Regions from separate parts of the Streptomyces sp. NPDC051218 genome, predicted to be linked through region 2. Evidence: predicted binding sites of a transcription regulator. Region 2 holds the regulator's gene; the other holds the start of a gene.

Region 1 (9,001 bases), on a different contig from region 2:
GAGGTCCTTGGTGCGCTGCACCGTGAGCGCGGACTCGGCGCCGCGCATCATCTCGATGCGGGCCGAGAGCGCGGTGTCGAGCTTCTTGCGGTCGTAGCCGAGCTCGGTGGTGGAGAGCTTGGGCTGGTCGGTGAGGCGGGAGAGGTACTTCTCGGCCGTCGTCACCTCATGGCCCGTGACGGCCGATTCGTACGTAGTGCGGGCGCCGTCCGTGGCCGCGTCCCGGAAGTCGGCGAGGGCCGCCTCCGCGCGGGTGTGGGCCTGCTGGGCGGCGGCGCTGAGGGCGTCGCGGCTCTTGCCGGCGGCGGGGGACTCGTCGACCACCGTGGTGGGGAGGCCGGTGACGGGGTCGACGGTGGTGCTGGTCTCCGTGGAGCGCGGGACGGCGAGGGTGGCGAGGAGCAGGCCGCGGGCGCTCGCCGCCTGTTCGACGGCGTGGTCCAGGTCCGCGAGGGCGTAGGCGCCGGAGCCCGCGCGTGGCGGGGTCTTCTCGGCGAGTTCGCGGGTCAGGCCGTGCAGTTCGGTGATGACGTTCGAGTACGCCGTGTGGGCTTGCAGAGCGGTGCTCTTGCCGGTGAGCGCCGCTCTGCGCACAGCGCCGATGTCGGCGAGGTCCGACAGCAGTCCGGCCGGGGCGTCGGCCGTGCGCAGCTCCTCGATCTGGCGGTCCACGCGGGCGCTGCGGCTCTCGGAGAGCCCCTTGCCCTGCGGGCGGCCCGCCGCGATGAACGAGGTGACCTCGTCGCGCTCGTCGGCCAGCGAGTGGCCGAGGGAGACGGCGTCCTGGGTGCGCTCGGCGAGGGTCACCAGTTGCTGTGCGTCGTTCAGTTGCCCGGACGCGGCGACGATGGCGGGCGCCCCGGCCCCGGCGATGGCGGCGGCCACCACCGCGACGGCGACGATCAGCCGATTGCGTACGCGCGCGGTGGGCTTGGAGTTGACCGACTTCACGGGCTTCGCGGGCTTCGAGCCCTCAGGAGACGTCACCGCGGGGGCGGTGTGCTCCCCCGCCGCGGGCTCGGAGGTCTCTCCCGCTGTGGGCTCGGGCGGGCGCTCTGTAGGGGTGGTCGCGCCCGGCGTGGCCCCTTCGGAAGCCGTCTGCTTGCCCTTGCGCCCAGGCCGCATCTTCTGCACCGGTGCTCGCATTCTTGTTTTCCGTCTGCCCATGGGCCCGGGTGACGATCCGTCAACACACGCGCCCCCCGGTACGGCTCCAGACCCTTCCAGTGCCGATGGGTGGCAGTCGTGCATCACATGCCTGGCCACCCGAAGGAGTGAACATCGGCGGGGAGTTGGCGAGCAAGTCACGGCCGGGGCCGAAAGTCCCGGTCACGGTGCGCCGGTTGGACGTCGAACGCAGGCTTTGGCAGGATGCGCCGCCACACGCCGCTGGAAGCGATCATTCCGACTGAAATCCGGCGTCTGACCTGCTGGTCCGGGCCAACCCCCGGCTCTCCGCGACCTCCGGATGACCTTGTGAAGGCCTCGTGCAGACTGGCCGGATGCGTATCGAACTCGCCACCGAGCCCGGCGACCCCGCACGCCCCAACGAGGACTATGCCGCGGTGATTCTTCCCGCGGCCGGACAAGGCGGATCGCTCGTCCTTCTGGACGGGGTGACTCCACCGGTCGGAGACGACGGCTGTCTGCATTCCGTCCCTTGGTTCACGGCGCGACTCGGGGGCGCACTGGGGGAACTGTCCGTTTCACGGCGGGATATGACACTCTCTGAGATCCTCGCGGCGGCGATCGTGCGCACCGCGGAGGCGCATTGTCAAACTTGTGACCTTTCTCACCCGCGTACGCCTCAGGCGACCGTGATTCTGGTGCGTTGGGACGAGGAACGGGTCGAGCACCTCGTCCTGTCCGACTCGGCGCTCCTGATGGCGGGCCCGGACGGTCTGGTCACGCCGGTGCTCGACGAGCGCCTCGCGCAACTGCCGCCGACGATCCGCGCGATGCGCGACGCGGTGCGCGCGCTGCCGCGGGGCTCCGCCGAGCGCGAGGAGGCAGGCCGCGCGTACGGCGCCGCCGTCGAGGCCCTGCGGAACGCGGAGGACGGCTTCTTCACCGCCGCCGCGGACCCTTCGGCGGCGGAGCGGGCGGTCACCGGAACCCGGCCGCGCGCCGAGGTGTCGGCGGTGGCGGCCCTGACGGACGGGGTCGGGCGCTGGGTCGAGACGTTCCGGCAGGGCGACTGGGCGGAGTGCTTCGCGCTACTGCGGAAGGACGGCCCGCAGCGCCTGGTGGACCGGGTGCGGGAGCTGGAGCGAGCGGACCCGGACGGCACGGGATTCCCGCGGGGCAAGCGGCATGACGACGCGGCGGTCGTCTACGCGGAGCTGTAGCCCCGAAAGGGGCGCGAGGAACGGCGCGAGCAACCACACCCAACCCGCAGATGGCAGAGGACAGACGCCCCCCAAGGGGCGCGGGGAACTGCGCGAGCAACCACAACCCACCCGCAGACAGAATCGCGCCCCCCGACAACGCCCCGCCCCTCAAGACTCCGGGGACTCGTTCAGCTGCCGCAGCAAGCGGGCAAGCTCCGCCACCTCCGTGCGGTCCCACCCGGCCAGCTTCCGCACGTACCGCTCACGCCGCCCCGCCCGCACCGTACGGAACCGGGCGCCGCCCTCCTCCGTGAGGTGCACCAACCACGCCCGCCCGTCGGCGGGATCGGGCTCGCGGGCGACGAGCCCGAGCTCCTCCAGCGCCCGCAGCTGGCGGCTCATCGTCGCCTTGCCGACGCCGATGTACGCGGCGAGCTCCGTGGCCCGCTGCGGGCCCGAGTCGTCGAGGCACACCAGGAGTCCGTATGCGGCGGGCTCCAGGTCGGGGTGGACCTGGCGCGCCATCTCCCCGGACGAGGCACGTGCCCGGCGCAGCAGCAGCGTCAACTCGCGCTCCAGGGAGAGGAACTCACGGTCGACACCCCTGTTCACGTCGACTCCCCCGTTCACGTCGACTCCCCCGTCGTTCTCGCCCTCGTGCACTTCAGCTCCAGCACCCATGGCACGCTTTCTTTCCGGATCATGAAAACTTTCCGCCCCGCACGGCGGCAGAGGTCCGCGTCGGCCCATCGCCGCAGCTCGCCCAGTATTTCGCAACGCCTCGACGGGTCACGCCGAGGACACCGCCGCTGGAGTAGACCAACGGCAGAGACCGAACCCTCTTCCCAGCCTCGGGTCTACGTGCGTAGCGTCGTAGATGACATGTTCACACCACGAACCTGTCGACAGGTCCCCCCACGAGCTCCATCGAGCTCACCCGAGGCCTACGGAGGCACGCACATGCCCGTGCACAGACCCGGAACGCCCCGCCGCTCCCGCTGGTCAGCGGCCGCAGTCCTGCTCTCAGTCCTCTCCGCCCTCTCCCTCCTCCTCACGCTGCCCGGCGCCGCACAGGCCGCCGGCGGCGATGACACACCGGCCCGCGGCTCCGCCCGGATGGGCCAGGGCGTCATCGAGCACGACGGGCAGGGCAGTCTGCCGCGCGGCGGCGACGCCGTACAGACCGAAGGCGTCGACGTCAGCAGCCATCAGGGCAACGTCGCCTGGGCGACGCTCTGGAACAGCGGCGTGAAGTGGTCCTACGTGAAGGCCACCGAGGGCACGTACTACAAGAACCCGTACTTCGCCCAGCAGTACAACGGTTCGTACAACGTGGGCATGATCCGCGGCGCCTACCACTTCGCCACGCCCGACACCACGAGCGGCGCCACCCAGGCCAACTACTTCGTGGACAACGGCGGCGGCTGGTCCCGCGACGGCAAGACGCTGCCGGGCGCGCTCGACATCGAGTGGAATCCGTACGGGGCGGCCTGCTTCGGCAAGTCACAGTCCGCGATGGTCACCTGGATCCGTGACTTCCTGAACCAGTACAAGGCGCGCACCGGGCGGCACGCGGTGATCTACACGGCCACCAGCTGGTGGAAGCAGTGCACCGGCAACTACGGCGGCTTCGCCGCCAACAACCCGCTGTGGATCGCGCGTTACAACACATCGCCGGGTGAGCTGCCCGCGGGCTGGGGCGTCCAGACGATGTGGCAGTACACCTCGACCGGCCCGACGGTCGGGGACCACAACAAGTTCAACGGCGCCCTGGACCGGGTCGTGGCGCTCGCCAACGGCTGAGTCCGCGCCATCCGGCACACGGGCCCGGGACCCCTCGCGGGGCCCCGGGCCTGCGCATACCGGCCTCCTCCGTCACGCGGCGGCCGGAACCCTCACCTCGGCCTCCGTCAGGGCCAGTTCGAGCACCTGACGGACGTCCGTCACCGGGTGCACGTCCAGCTTCTGCAGGATCTCCTCGGGGACGTCGTCCAGGTCGGCCTCGTTCCGCTTCGGGATGATCACCGTGGTGATCCCGGCGCGATGCGCGGCGAGCAGCTTCTGCTTGACGCCGCCGATCGGCAGGACGCGCCCGGTCAGCGACACCTCGCCGGTCATGGCCACATCCGTACGGACGAGTCGGCCGCTGAGCAGCGACGCGAGGGCGGTCGTCATGGTGACGCCCGCGCTCGGCCCGTCCTTGGGGACCGCGCCCGCCGGGAAGTGGATGTGCACGCCGCGTTCCTTCAGGTCGGCGACGGGCAGCTCCAGTTCGGCGCCGCGCGAGCGCAGGAAGGAGAGCGCGATCTGCGCGGACTCCTTCATCACGTCACCGAGCTGACCGGTCAGGGTCAGTCCCGCCGCACCCGTCTCCGGGTCGGCCAGCGACGCCTCGACGAACAGGACGTCGCCGCCCGCGCCGGTGACCGCGAGCCCGGTCGCCACACCCGGCACCGCCGTGCGCCGCTCGGCCGGGTCCTGCGCCGACTCGGGCACGTGGTGCGGGCGCCCGATGAGGCCGCGCAGATCGTCGTCGCCGACGGTGAACGGCAGCTCCCGCTCGCCCAGTTCGTGCTGCGCCGCGACCTTGCGGAGCAGCCGCGCCACGGACCGCTCCAGATTCCGTACGCCCGCTTCCCGGGTGTACTCCCCCGCGAGCTTGCGCAGCGCGCTCTCGTCCAGGGTCACCTCGTCCGTCTCCAGGCCCGCGCGCTCCAGCTGGCGGGGGAGCAGGTGGTCACGGGCGATGACGACCTTCTCGTCCTCGGTGTACCCGTCGAGCCTGACCAGCTCCATGCGGTCCAGCAGGGCCTCGGGGATGGATTCGAGGACGTTCGCCGTCGCCAGGAACACCACGTCGCTCAGGTCGAGCTCGACCTCCAGGTAGTGGTCGCGGAAGGTGTGGTTCTGCGCCGGGTCGAGGACTTCGAGGAGGGCGGCGGCCGGGTCGCCCCGGAAGTCGGAGCCCACCTTGTCGATCTCGTCGAGGAGCACGACCGGGTTCATGGACCCGGCCTCCTTGATGGCCCGCACGATCCGGCCGGGCAGCGCCCCGACGTACGTACGCCGGTGTCCGCGGATCTCCGCCTCGTCGCGTACGCCGCCGAGCGCGACCCGCACGAACTTGCGGCCCATGGCGTGCGCGACGGACTCGCCGAGGCTGGTCTTTCCGACGCCGGGCGGCCCGACCAGGGCGAGCACAGCACCACCCCGGCGGCCGCCGACGACCCCGAGGCCGCGGTCGGAGCGCCGCTTGCGCACCGCGAGGTACTCGGTGATGCGCTCCTTCACGTCCTGAAGGCCCGCGTGCTCGGCGTCCAGGATCTCCTGGGCGCCCTTGATGTCGTACTCGTCCTCGGTGCGTTCGTTCCAGGGCAGTTCGAGGACGGTGTCGAGCCAGGTCCTGATCCAGGAGCCCTCGGGCGACTGGTCGCTGGACCGCTCCAGCTTGTCGACCTCCTTGAGGGCGGCCTCCCGTACGTTCTCGGGGAGGTCGGCGGCCTCGACGCGGGTGCGGTAGTCGTCGGACTCCTCTCCGTCCTGCTCGCCGTTGATCTCGCGCAGCTCCTTGCGCACCGCGTCGAGCTGGCGCCGCAGCAGGAACTCGCGCTGCTGCTTGTCGACGCCTTCCTGGACGTCCTTGGCGATGGACTCGGCGACATCCTGCTCGGCGAGGTGGTCGCGCAGCTGCTCGGTGGCGAGCTTGAGGCGGGCGACCGGGTCACCGGTCTCCAGGAGCTCGATCTTCTGATCGGTGGAGAGGAAAGGGGAGTATCCGGAGTTGTCGGCGAGCGCGGAGACGTCGTCGATCTGCGTGACGCGGTCCACGACCTGCCAGGCGCCGCGCTTCTTGAGCCAGCTGGTGGCGAGCGCCTTGTACTCCTTGACCAGTTCGGCAACCGCTCCGGGGAGGGGGTCGGGCACGGTCTCGTCGACCTTGACGCCCTCCACCCAGAGCGCGGCGCCCGGCCCGGTCGTGCCGGCGCCGATGCGCACGCGGCCACGGCCGCGGATCAGGGCGCCGGGGTCACCGTCGGAGAGGCGGCCGACCTGCTCGACGGTGCCCAGGACGCCGGTCGCTGCGTACGTCCCGTCGATGCGCGGAACAAGAAGGACCTGCGGCTTGCTGCTCCCATCGGAACGGGCGGCGGCCTGCGCCGCCTCGACCGCGGCGCGCACCTCGGTGTCGGACAGGTCGAACGGAACCACCATGCCGGGCAGGACAACCTCGTCGTCGAGCGGCAGCACGGGCAGTGTCAGCGGTGTGGACGGCTTCGACTCGGCGGACTCAGTAGTCATGATCTCCCCTTCGGCATTCAAGTTGAGCTATGTGGACTCAATGCTCGTGAGTCCTTGAATGTTCCCCAAGGGATGTTCGCTGTGAGCGATCACTTCGACACGTGCGCGCGGGGCCCGTCAGGCGGACCGGCGCCACCGCCGCACCAGTGGCCACGTGGCGACGCCGATCGACAGCGCGAGCAGGTGGCCCCAATTCGTCATCGGGTCCGTGAACGCGATCAGGTCGTCGATCAGCATTCCGCCGAACCCGGCGAGCACCAGCCACCGCAGCCACGGCCGGAAGAGCCCCGCCAGCGCGCCGACGCTCGCCGCGACACCGAAGCTGATGCCGTAGTCCAGGCGGTGCAGTGAGCTGTCGGGCAGATGACCCGCGAGGACGGAGAGGCCGACCGGAACCTCGGTCGCGAGGGTGGCCACGACATGGCCGAGCAGGAAGACACCCGCCGTCCGCAACGCCCCGATGCGGCGCTCCAGAGCCGTCAGGACGAGCAGGAAGCCGATCGCGTACGGCGACGCGATGCCGCCCGCGATCCAGAGCGCGCTGGCCACCAGGACGAGCAGCGGCTCCTGCGCCAGGTGCGCGACATCCGTGCTGGAGTGCCGGTGCAGTGCGGAGACGAGGGACGGGTCCGCGTACGAGGCCAGGAGCGACGTGACGGCGAGGACCGCGGCATAGGTGAACGTGAAGGGCGTGCCCGTGGGGGTCGGCAGGACGCGCCACAGACCGGCGACCCGCTGGCGCCGACCGGGCGCCGGCATCTCGGGGGTCATCGCCTCGGGTGCGCGCTCCCGTTGTCGCGGGATGCCGTCCAGGGTGGGCGGGGCCGTCTCCTCGGGCGCCGCGGGGGCAGCCGACACGCTCAGGTCCAAGGTGAGACGCTCCTTCCGTCATGTCCACCCTTTGCCGATCTTTCCGGCAGTGTCTATGACCCGTGCCACGGCCCAGGACACGTGAGACGCAAATCACAGCAACCCGAAAGGCCGTCCTCGCGTCCCCCTCGAACCGCACCTCCACCGGTCATACCCTGACCGCCATGCACCCCCACACCACCGCCCCCGTCGTCATCGACAGGCGTGAGGGCCCGTACGGAGAAGTCGTCCTGCGGCGCCATGGTGCGCTCCTGCAGATCATCGCCAACGGCTGCTTCCTGATGGACACTTCGGACGGCCGCTCGGAGCGGCTGCTCGTCGACGCGGCGTACGGCGCGCTCGGCGACCCCGGGGAGCCGGACCTGCTCATCGGCGGTCTGGGCGTCGGCTTCTCCCTCGCCCACGCGGCGGCCGATCCGCGCTGGGGCCGCATCACGGTCGTGGAGCGCGAGCAGGCCGTCATCGACTGGCACTGCTCAGGCGTGGACGCCCCGCTGGCCGAGCTCTCGGGCGCCGCGCTGGCCGATCCGCGCACCGAGATTCTGCACACAGACCTGGTGGCGCACATCTTCGGCACCGACGCCCTCGGCGGCGCCCCGAGGACGTACGACGCGCTCTGTCTCGACATCGACAACGGTCCGGACTGGACGGTGACGGAGGACAACAACTCCCTCTATTCGGCTGCCGGTCTGGCTGCCTGTCAGGCCCGCCTCAAGCCCGGTGGAGTGCTCGCCGTGTGGTCGGCCCAGCCCTCGTCCGCTTTCGACTTCGCTCTACGGAATGCCGGATTCCAGTCGGTACGGACGGAAGAGATCCCCGTTGCCCGAGGCGTACCCGACGTGGTTCATCTCGGCGTAAGCGCTGCGTAGCCGAGGTGCCTTCGCGACCCGTACCCTGCTGGTCGAACACAAGCGATCAGTGTCAGGGGCGGGCGATGGAGCAGACACACACCTCCCACAACGGTGCGACGGCGGCAATGCCAGGCGCCCAGCGCCGGGTTCTGGTGGTCGAGGACGACTCGACGATCGTCGACGCCATCGCCGCCCGGCTACGCGCCGAGGGTTTCGTAGTGCAAACGGCGATGGACGGTCCTTCGGCGGTCGACACCGCGCAGGCCTGGCAGCCCGATCTGCTGATCCTGGACATCATGCTGCCGGGCTTCGACGGGCTTGAAGTGTGCCGCCGGGTGCAGGCCCAGCGGCCGGTCCCGGTCCTCATGCTGACGGCGCGCGACGACGAGACGGACATGCTGGTCGGGCTGGGCGTCGGCGCCGACGACTACATGACCAAGCCGTTCTCCATGCGGGAGCTCGCGGCCCGCGTGCACGTCCTGCTGCGCAGGGTCGAGCGGGCCGCCCTGGCCGCGACCACCCCGCGCAGCGGCATCCTGCGGCTCGGCGAGCTGGAGATCGACCACGCCCAGCGGCGCGTCAGGGTCCGCAGCGAGGACGTCCATCTGACGCCGACGGAGTTCGACCTCCTCGTCTGCCTGGCCAACACAC
Region 2 (9,001 bases):
CGAATACGAGGCCATGGGACGGGACCCGGCCATCGCCGACGAAGGGCTCCACGTCGAAGGAGTGGACACCGCGTGGGCCGAGCGGGAACGCGCCCGAGTTATACGTGAGAGCTCATGGTGCAAGCCTGATGAACCGCTTTAGCCGCACCAGCGGCGCCGATCTGTTCCGTTACGCAAGAGTGCACCGGGGCGCGGCCGTTCTCACCGGAACCACAGTCGTCGCCCTGCTGTCGGCGCTCTTCGGTGGCACCACCATCGCGCTTCCCTCCATCGGCAGCGGAGGAGTCACCACAGGCGTGCCCTACCGACATGAGCTTCCGCTGCTGTCGGCGGTCTTCCTCTCCGCCGCTCTCGACGGTGCCATGTCGGCCCATGACGCAATGGGCGCGTCCACGATGCATCGATTGCGGGTCGCCTACTGTGTCGCGATCACAGCGACGGTCTGCGCCTTCTCGTTCGGTGCCGAGGCCTTCGTCAACGGCCTGGGCTCCGGGACCGTGTTCGTCCGGTCCACCCTGATCTGGCTGGGGCTCGCCCTGCTGTCGGCCCGTGTACTGGGGCAGCAGCTCGGGTGGGCCATCCCGCTGACGTCGGTTCTCTTCCTGGTGTGGTTCCCCCACGACTGGTGGGACTGGACGGCCAATCCGCCCGGTGACCTCTTCAGCTGGGCTGCTGCCGCGATCGCTCTGGGTCTCGGAGTCACCGCGACCGCGGCAACTCCCTGGCGAAGGAAGACCTTTCTCCGCAGGGCCCGCGACGCCCCTTGAACCCCTCAGCCCCCCACATGCAACCGCCGATGCAACTCCCTGATCTCCGAGGCCAGTTCAGGGGCCGGGCCCTCCACCCTCACCCCCGGTGCGATCTCCCCGATCGGGAGGGGGTTGACCGGGGCCGGTGGGGCGGCCAGTTCCGTCAGCCACTGGGACAGTTGCTGTGATGACGCCGCGTACACGATGCGGCCCAGGCCTGCCCAGGCGTGGGCCGCCGCGCACATGGGGCAGTGTTCGCCCGATGTGTAGACCGTTGCCTTCGCGCGGTCCTCGGGGGGCAGGTGCCGCGCCGACCAGCGGGCCAGTTCGAACTCCGGGTGGCGGGTGTGGTCGCCGCCCGCCACTCGGTTGCGGTCCTCCTTGAGGACCTCGCCGTCCGCCGATACCAGGAGTGAGCCGAAGGGTTCGTCGCCCGCGTCCAGGGCCTCCCGCGCCAGTTCCACACAGCGGCGCAGATGCTTCAGGTCCCGTTCGTCCATCAGGATTCCGTCCACGTTCGTAGTAGGTCCTCGCGTTCCGCCGCCCTCGGCGTCCCGCCCTCGTGGCGCCTGCCCCACTCCGCCATCGCCGCCAGCGTCGTCAGCAGCGTGCCCGCGCCCTGCGTCAGGCGGGACAGGAGCTCGCGGGAGAGTTCGTACTCCGCCCGGGAGTAACCCGTCGCCGCCGCCGTGTACACCGTAAGGTCCGTGTCGCCGTCGGCGTCCGAGACGCGCAGTGTCATCGTCGGCGCCTCGTCGCCCCCGCCCAGGCCCACCGTCAGCGCCAGGCCCACGAGCACGCCCACGTTGCGCTTGAGGGACTTCACGGGGACGTCCCGCGCCACCAGCGCGTGGACGTCCTCCCAGGGCCACAGGCCGTCCTGCTTGTCCCCCAGGGCCACCACGCCCTCCGGCGTCAGCCGCACCCCCGCCGCGAGCCCCGACGGCTTCGCGCCCACGTACACATCGCCCTCGGCGATCCAGAACAGTCCCACCATGGCCATGGTGAGTCCTCCACTTCCCCCGGCAGATAGACATAAAGACGTCGGGGCCGGGAGGTTGACACCTCCCGGCCCCGACAAGAGCGTACGAAATCTACTGCTCCGACGACCTCTTGGGCCGCCACACCACCAGCGCGCTCGCCTGCTGCACGTCCTGGTACGGGACCAGGTCGCGGCGGTACGACGCGTGCACCGCCGCCTCGCGCTGCTGCATCGCCGCGGCGGCGCCCTCCACGGCGGAGGACAGTTCGACCACCCTCGCCTGCAGCGCCGCGACCTGGTTCTCCAGCTCGATGATGCGCTTGATGCCGGCGAGGTTGATGCCCTCTTCCTGCGACAACTGCTGCACCGTGCGCAGCAGTTCGATGTCGCGGGCCGAATAGCGCCGGCCACGGCCCGCCGTGCGGTCCGGGGAGACCAGACCGAGGCGGTCGTACTGGCGCAGGGTCTGCGGATGCAGGCCGGAAAGCTGGGCGGCCACCGAGATGACGTAGACCGGCGTCTCATCGGTCAGTTGGTACGCCCGCCCGAAATTGGACTGTCGACGACGGCCGTCCATCTCATGCTCCCTTCGCGGCCTGGAACAGTTCTGCCCGCGGATCGTCGTCCGCAGTCGCCTCGCGGTAGGTCTCCAGGGCTTCCTTCGCCGTGTCGGAGAGCTCGGTCGGGACCGATACCTCCACCGTCACCAGCAGGTCGCCCCGCGAACCGTCCTTGCGGACCGCGCCCTTGCCCCGCGCCCGCATCGTACGACCGTTGGGGGTGCCCGGAGGCAGCTTCAGGGTGACCGGCGGGCCGCCCAGGGTGGGGACCTTCACCTCGCCGCCCAGTGCCGCCTCGGTGAACGTCACCGGCACCGTCACCGTGAGGTTGTCGCCCTTGCGGCCGAAGACCGGGTGGGTGTCGACGTGCACGACCACGTACAAGTCGCCCGCCGGGCCGCCCCGTTCACCGGGGCCGCCCTTGCCGCGCAGGCGGATGCGCTGGCCGTCCGAGACGCCCGCCGGGATCCGCACCTGCATCGTGCGCGACGACTTCGCGCGGCCCGAGCCCTTGCAGACCTCGCACGGGTCCTGGGCGATGAGCCCACGCCCCTTGCAGTCCACGCAGGGGTCGGTGAGGGAGAATCCGCCGCCGCCTCCCCGCGAGACCTGGCCCGTGCCGACGCAGGTCGGGCACACGCGCGGTGTGCCGTTCTTGTCGCCGGTGCCGGAACAGGCCTTGCAGGGAGCCTGCGATGACATCCGGAGCGGGACCGTGGCCCCGTCCACCGCCTCCGTGAAGCTCAGCGTGACCTCGGACTCGATGTCCTGGCCCCGCCGCGGCTGCGTACGCGTGCCCGCGCCGCCCGCTCCCGTGCCGCCTCGGTTGAACAGGCCCCCGAAGACGTCACCCAGACCGCCCCCGAAGCCGCCGCCGGCGCCGCCCGCTCCCCCGCCCGGGGCGCCGCCTCCGAAGAGGTCGCCCAGGTCGAAGTTGAACGAACCGCCGCCGCCCGCGCCCGGGGGACCGGCCCTGAAGCCGCCGTTGCCGAAGAGAGCACGCGCTTCGTCGTACTCCTTGCGCTTCTTGGGGTCGCCGAGGACGTCGTTCGCCTCGGAGACCTCCTTGAAGCGCTCTTCCGCCTTGGGATTGCCCTTGTTGGCGTCCGGGTGGTTCTCGCGTGCGAGTTTCCGGTACGCCTTCTTGATCTCGGCTTCGGTGGCGTCCTTGGGGACGCCGAGGACCTTGTAGTAGTCCTTCTCGATGAAGTCCTTGGTGCTCATCCCCGACGTCCCTCCTCTCGCTTCACAACAACTCCGATGTGTCAGCCCTCGTCCGGGCCGCCACCGGTCTCCTTGTCCTCCGCCGCGTCGGCGGAGTCCTTGGGAGCAGCGGTCTCGGACTCACCCTTGACCGTCTGCGCGCCCGGCTGCGGCTCGGCCACGGCCACCCGCGCGGGGCGGATGGTGCGCTCGCCGATGCGGTACCCCGGCTGCAGGATCGCGACGCACGTCGTCTCGGTGACATCCGGTGCGTACGAGTGCATCAGGGCCTCGTGGATCGTCGGGTCGAAGGGCTCGCCCTCCTTGCCGAACTGCTGAAGGCCCATCTTGGCGACGACCGTCTCCAGGGCCTCGGCGACCGACTTGAAGCCGCCGACCAGCTCGCCGTGCTCACGGGCGCGGCCGATGTCGTCGAGGCTCGGGAGGAGCTCGGACAGGAGGTTCGCCGCGGCGATCTCCTTGACCGTGACCTTGTCCCGCTCCACACGGCGGCGGTAGTTCTGGTACTCCGCCTGGAGCCGCTGGAGGTCCGCCGTGCGCTCGCCGAGCGCCGTACGCACCTGGTCCAGCTGGGCGATCAGACCCGCGTCCTGGGCGGACTGAGCCGTCGTGCTGCTTGCTGCGTCCCCGGCCGGGGCCGCCGGGCCCTCCTCGGTGGAGGGCTCGGCGGCCTGCGGCGCCGCGTCATCAGGGGTGGCGCCGGAGGGGACGTCAGGCTTCTCGGCGTTGTCGCCGAAGCCCGGAGTCTCCTCGGTCATGCGGCGCCGCCCTTCGAGTCGTTCGGCTTCTCGTCGTCGACGATCTCGGCGTCGACCACGTCGTCGTCCTTGGACATGTTCGGGGCCTCGTCGCCCTCGGCACCCGGGGCAGCGCCCTCGCCGCCGGCGGCCTGCGCGTCCGCGTACATGGCCTGGCCGAGCTTCTGCGAGACGGCAGCGACCTTCTCGGTGGCCGTGCGGATCTCAGCCGTGTCGTCGCCCTTGAGCTTCTCCTTCAGCTCTTCGACGGCCGACTCGACCTCGGTCTTCACGTCACCGGGGACCTTGTCCGCGTTGTCGGTGAGGAACTTGTCCGTCTGGTAGACGAGCTGCTCGCCCTGGTTGCGGGACTCGGCGGCCTCGCGGCGCTTGTGGTCCTCGTCCGCGTACTGCTCGGCCTCCTGGCGCATGCGGTCGACCTCGTCCTTCGGCAGCGAGGAGCCGCCGGTGACGGTCATCTTCTGCTCCTTGCCCGTGCCGAGGTCCTTCGCGGTCACGTGCATGATGCCGTTGGCGTCGATGTCGAAGGCGACCTCGATCTGCGGGACACCGCGCGGGGCCGGCGGCAGGCCCGTGAGCTCGAACATCCCGAGCTTCTTGTTGTACGCCGCGATCTCGCGCTCGCCCTGGTAGACCTGGATCTGGACGGACGGCTGGTTGTCCTCGGCCGTCGTGAAGATCTCGGAGCGCTTGGTCGGGATCGTGGTGTTGCGCTCGATGAGCTTGGTCATGATCCCTCCCTTGGTCTCGATACCGAGGGACAGCGGGGTGACGTCGAGGAGCAGGACGTCCTTGACCTCGCCCTTGAGGACACCGGCCTGGAGCGCGGCGCCGATGGCGACGACCTCGTCCGGGTTCACGCCCTTGTTGGCGTCCTGGCCGCCGGTCAGCTCCTTGACGAGCTCCGCGACGGCGGGCATACGGGTGGAGCCACCGACGAGAACGACGTGGTCGATCTCGGAGAGCTGGATGCCCGCGTCCTTGATGACGTTGTGGAACGGCGTCTTGCAGCGCTCCAGAAGGTCGGACGTGAGCTGCTGGAACTGGGCGCGCGTGAGCTTCTCGTCCAGGTGCAGCGGGCCCTCGGCGGACGCCGTGATGTACGGCAGGTTGATCGTGGTCTCCGTGGAGGAGGACAGCTCGATCTTGGCCTTCTCGGCCGCCTCGCGCAGGCGCTGGAGCGCCATCTTGTCCTTGGCGAGGTCCACGCCGTGGCCGTTGTTGAACTGCTTGACCAGGTAGTCGACGACGCGCTGGTCCCAGTCGTCACCACCGAGGTGGTTGTCGCCGTTCGTGGCCTTCACCTCGACGACGCCGTCGCCGATCTCCAGGAGGGACACGTCGAAGGTGCCGCCACCGAGGTCGAAGACGAGGATCGTCTGGTCGTCCTTGTCGAGGCCGTACGCGAGAGCGGCGGCCGTCGGCTCGTTCACGATGCGCAGGACGTTCAGGCCCGCGATCTCGCCGGCCTCCTTCGTCGCCTGGCGCTCCGAGTCGTTGAAGTACGCCGGGACGGTGATGACCGCGTCGGCCACCTTCTCGCCCAGGTACGACTCGGCGTCGCGCTTCAGCTTCTGCAGGATGAACGCCGAGATCTGCTGGGGGTTGAACCCCTTGTCGTCGATGTCCACCTTCCAGTCAGTGCCCATGTGGCGCTTGACCGAGCGGATGGTCCTGTCGACGTTCGTGACCGCCTGGCGCTTGGCGACCTCGCCGACAAGCACCTCGCCGTTCTTCGCGAAGGCGACGACGGACGGCGTGGTCCTGGCGCCCTCGGCGTTGGTGATGACGGTGGGCTCGCCGCCTTCAAGAACGCTGACGACAGAGTTAGTCGTGCCCAGGTCGATGCCGACCGCACGTGCCATTTCGGTTCCTCCAGATGTACTTCTTGAGTGGATCTGGCTCAAGGATGCATGAGCGCTGCGCTTGCGTCAACAGATGTGAGTCTGGGGGGCTCAACTCTTATCCCGGGCTTACGCGCAACCCGTGCCCCGACACCGAGCCCGCATGCATGCGCCCGCGGCCCCTTCGGGGCACCCCGGCGGCACCGACTCGGCAAGGGTGACCTGAGCGACGCAGATCACCGCCCTGCTGGCTACAGTGCGGCTGAGTAAGTGGGTAGTCTCAGACGGACTGCATAAGTTACCGCTTAGTAATAGTTCGCCTCGCAGGCCCGAGGAGCCCCCAAATGCAACTCGCCGCGATCATCGTGTCGCTGGTCCTAATCGCGGTCGGCGTCGCGCTGTTCGGCCGTGCCATCGTGCAGATCTACCAGTACATGCGGCTCGGACAGTCCGTCCCCGCAGGTACCCGCACCGATCAGCCCGTGCAGCGCACCGTCACCGTGGCCAAGGAGTTCCTCGGCCACACCCGCATGAACCGCTGGGGCGTCGTCGGCGTCGCGCACTGGTTCGTGGCGGTGGGCTTCTTCTCGCTGCTCCTGACCATCGTCAACGCCATCGGCCAGCTCTTCAAGGCCGACTGGATGCTGCCGATCATCGGCGAGTGGGCCCCGTACAACATGTTCGTCGAGTTCATCGGCACCATGACGGTGGTCGGCATCCTGACGCTGATCGTCATCCGGCAGCTGAGCAACCCCGACAAGCCGGGCCGCAAGTCCCGGTTCGCGGGCTCCAAGAAGGGCCAGGCGTACTTCGTCGAGGCCGTCATCCTCATCGTCGGCGTCTGCATCTTCACGCTGCACGCCCTTGAGGGTGCCCAGCACCACGTGGACAGCTACGAGGCGTCGTTCTTCATCTCGTACCCGTTCGTCTCGTGGTTCGGCGGCATGGATCTCTCCACGCTGCAGAACCTCACGTACTTCTTCGCCATGGTGAAGATCGCGACGTCCTTCATCTGGATGATCACCGTCGCGCTCAACACGAACATGGGCGTCGCCTGGCACCGCTTCCTCGCCTTCCCGAACATCTGGTTCAAGCGCGACGCGGACGGCTCCACGACCCTCGGCGAGCTCCAGCCCATGACGTCCGGCGGCAAGCCGATCGACTGGGAGGACCCGGCCGAGGACGCCGTCTTCGGTGTCAGCCAGGTCGAGCAGTTCTCCTGGAAGGGCCTCCTCGACTTCAGTACGTGTACGGAGTGCGGCCGCTGCCAGTCGCAGTGCCCCGCCTGGAACACCGGCAAGCCCCTCTCCCCGAAGCTCCTGATCATGTCGCTGCGCGACCACGCGCACGCCAAGGCCCCGTACCTGCTCGCGGGCGGCGGCAAGGACATGGAGGGCAACGAGAAGGCGACGGAGGAGCAGCTCAAGGACGTTCCCGCCGCCGCTCTCGCCGAGGCCGAGCGCCCCCTCGTCGGCACCGCCGAGGAGAACGGCGTCATCGACCCCGACGTCCTGTGGTCCTGCACCAGCTGCGGCGCCTGCGTCGAGCAGTGCCCGGTGGACATCGAGCACATCGACCACATCGTCGACATGCGCCGCTACCAGGTGATGATCGAGAGCGCGTTCCCGTCCGAGGCCGGGACGATGCTCAAGAACCTGGAGAAGAAGGGCAACCCCTGGGGCCTGGCGAAGAAGCAGCGTCTGGAGTGGCTCAAGGAGCTCGACTTCGAGGTGCCGGTCGTCGGCAAGGACATCGAGGACCTCACCGAGGTCGAGTATCTGTACTGGGTCGGTTGCGCCGGCTCCCTCGAAGACCGCGCGAAGAAGACCACCAAGGCCTTCGCCGAGCTGCTCAACATGGCGGGCGTCAAGTTCGCGATCATGGGCGGCGACGAGAAGTGCACCGGTGACTCCGCACGCCGCCTGGGCAACGAGCCGCTGTTCCAGCAGCTCGGCCAGGAGAACGTGATGGCGCTGAACATGGCGTTCGGCGAGGAGCTGGACGACGACGGCAAGGTCACGCCCGAGACGGCCAAGCCGAAGACCGCGAAGAAGATCGTCGCGACCTGTCCGCACTGCCTCAACACGCTCGGCAACGAGTACCCGCAGCTCGGCGGCGACTACGAGGTCATCCACCACACGCAGCTGCTCCAGCACCTCATCGACGAGGGCAAGCTGATCCCGGTGACGCCCGTCGAGGGCCTCATCACCTACCACGACCCGTGCTACCTCGGCCGGCACAACAAGATCTACACGCCCCCGCGCGAGATCATGTCCGCCGTCCCCGGCCTGCGTCAGCAGGAGATGCACCGCCACAAGGAGCGCGGCTTCTGCTGCGGCGCCGGTGGTGCGCGGATGTGGATGGAGGAGCGGATCGGCAAGCGCATCAACACGGAGCGGGTCGACGAGGCGCTCAGCCTCAACCCCGACATCGTGTCGACCGCCTGCCCGTTCTGCCTGGTGATGCTCACCGACTCCGTCAACGGCAAGAAGAACGATGGCAAGGCCCAGGAGTCCCTCCAGGTCGTGGACGTCGCGCAGTTGCTGCTCGACTCCGTGAAGACCCCGGTGGACCCCGCCGGTGAGTCCGAGACCGCGGACGAGCCGGAGCCCCAGCCGGTGAAGTAGCGAAAACTGTTCGGCTTCAGGCCGGTTCCGCCCCTTGGGCGGGACCGGCCTTTCGTTTGTGACGCATGGGGGAGCATCATGTGCTGGTTGTTGTCGGTTGGGGCGGTCGGGGCGGGTGATGGGCATGCGGAGTGCCGGGATACGTGGCGTGCGCGAGGGCAGACGGACGCGGCGCGGGGGTGTCATGGGCACGGCAGCCGTCGTCAGCTGCGCGCTGCTGCTCGCCGGCTGCGGCGGGGGCGGCGGTGAGGAGGCGG

Evidence for each region. The regulator HspR, encoded in region 2, represses chaperone genes until heat shock. The targets are predictions, from matches to a motif close to TTGAGNNNNNNNNNCTCAA.
Region 1: lon (endopeptidase La) is a predicted target of HspR. The motif match lies at 6,652-6,670, and genes of this name have one in related genera.

Annotation. Positions count from the first base shown of each region.
Region 1 covers NZ_JBITEU010000010.1:146,037-155,037, forward strand. The annotation lists gene ACIBCK_RS28660 (nitrate- and nitrite sensing domain-containing protein) at 1-1,146, opposite strand, end outside; gene ACIBCK_RS28665 (hypothetical protein) at 1,503-2,348, shown strand; gene ACIBCK_RS28670 (MarR family winged helix-turn-helix transcriptional regulator) at 2,499-3,011, opposite strand; gene ACIBCK_RS28675 (lysozyme) at 3,291-4,133, shown strand; gene lon (endopeptidase La) at 4,206-6,629, opposite strand; gene ACIBCK_RS28685 (rhomboid-like protein) at 6,747-7,499, opposite strand; gene ACIBCK_RS28690 (spermidine synthase) at 7,664-8,368, shown strand; gene ACIBCK_RS28695 (response regulator transcription factor) at 8,434-9,001, shown strand, end outside.
Region 2 covers NZ_JBITEU010000011.1:42,480-51,480, forward strand. The annotation lists gene ACIBCK_RS30350 (ABC transporter permease) at 1-142, shown strand, start outside; gene ACIBCK_RS30355 (hypothetical protein) at 129-767, shown strand; gene ACIBCK_RS30360 (nucleoside deaminase) at 773-1,249, opposite strand; gene ACIBCK_RS30365 (hypothetical protein) at 1,249-1,752, opposite strand; gene ACIBCK_RS30370 (heat shock protein transcriptional repressor HspR) at 1,844-2,308, opposite strand; gene dnaJ (molecular chaperone DnaJ) at 2,310-3,515, opposite strand; gene grpE (nucleotide exchange factor GrpE) at 3,557-4,273, opposite strand; gene dnaK (molecular chaperone DnaK) at 4,270-6,138, opposite strand; gene ACIBCK_RS30390 ((Fe-S)-binding protein) at 6,462-8,744, shown strand; gene ACIBCK_RS30395 (FG-GAP repeat domain-containing protein) at 8,929-9,001, shown strand, end outside.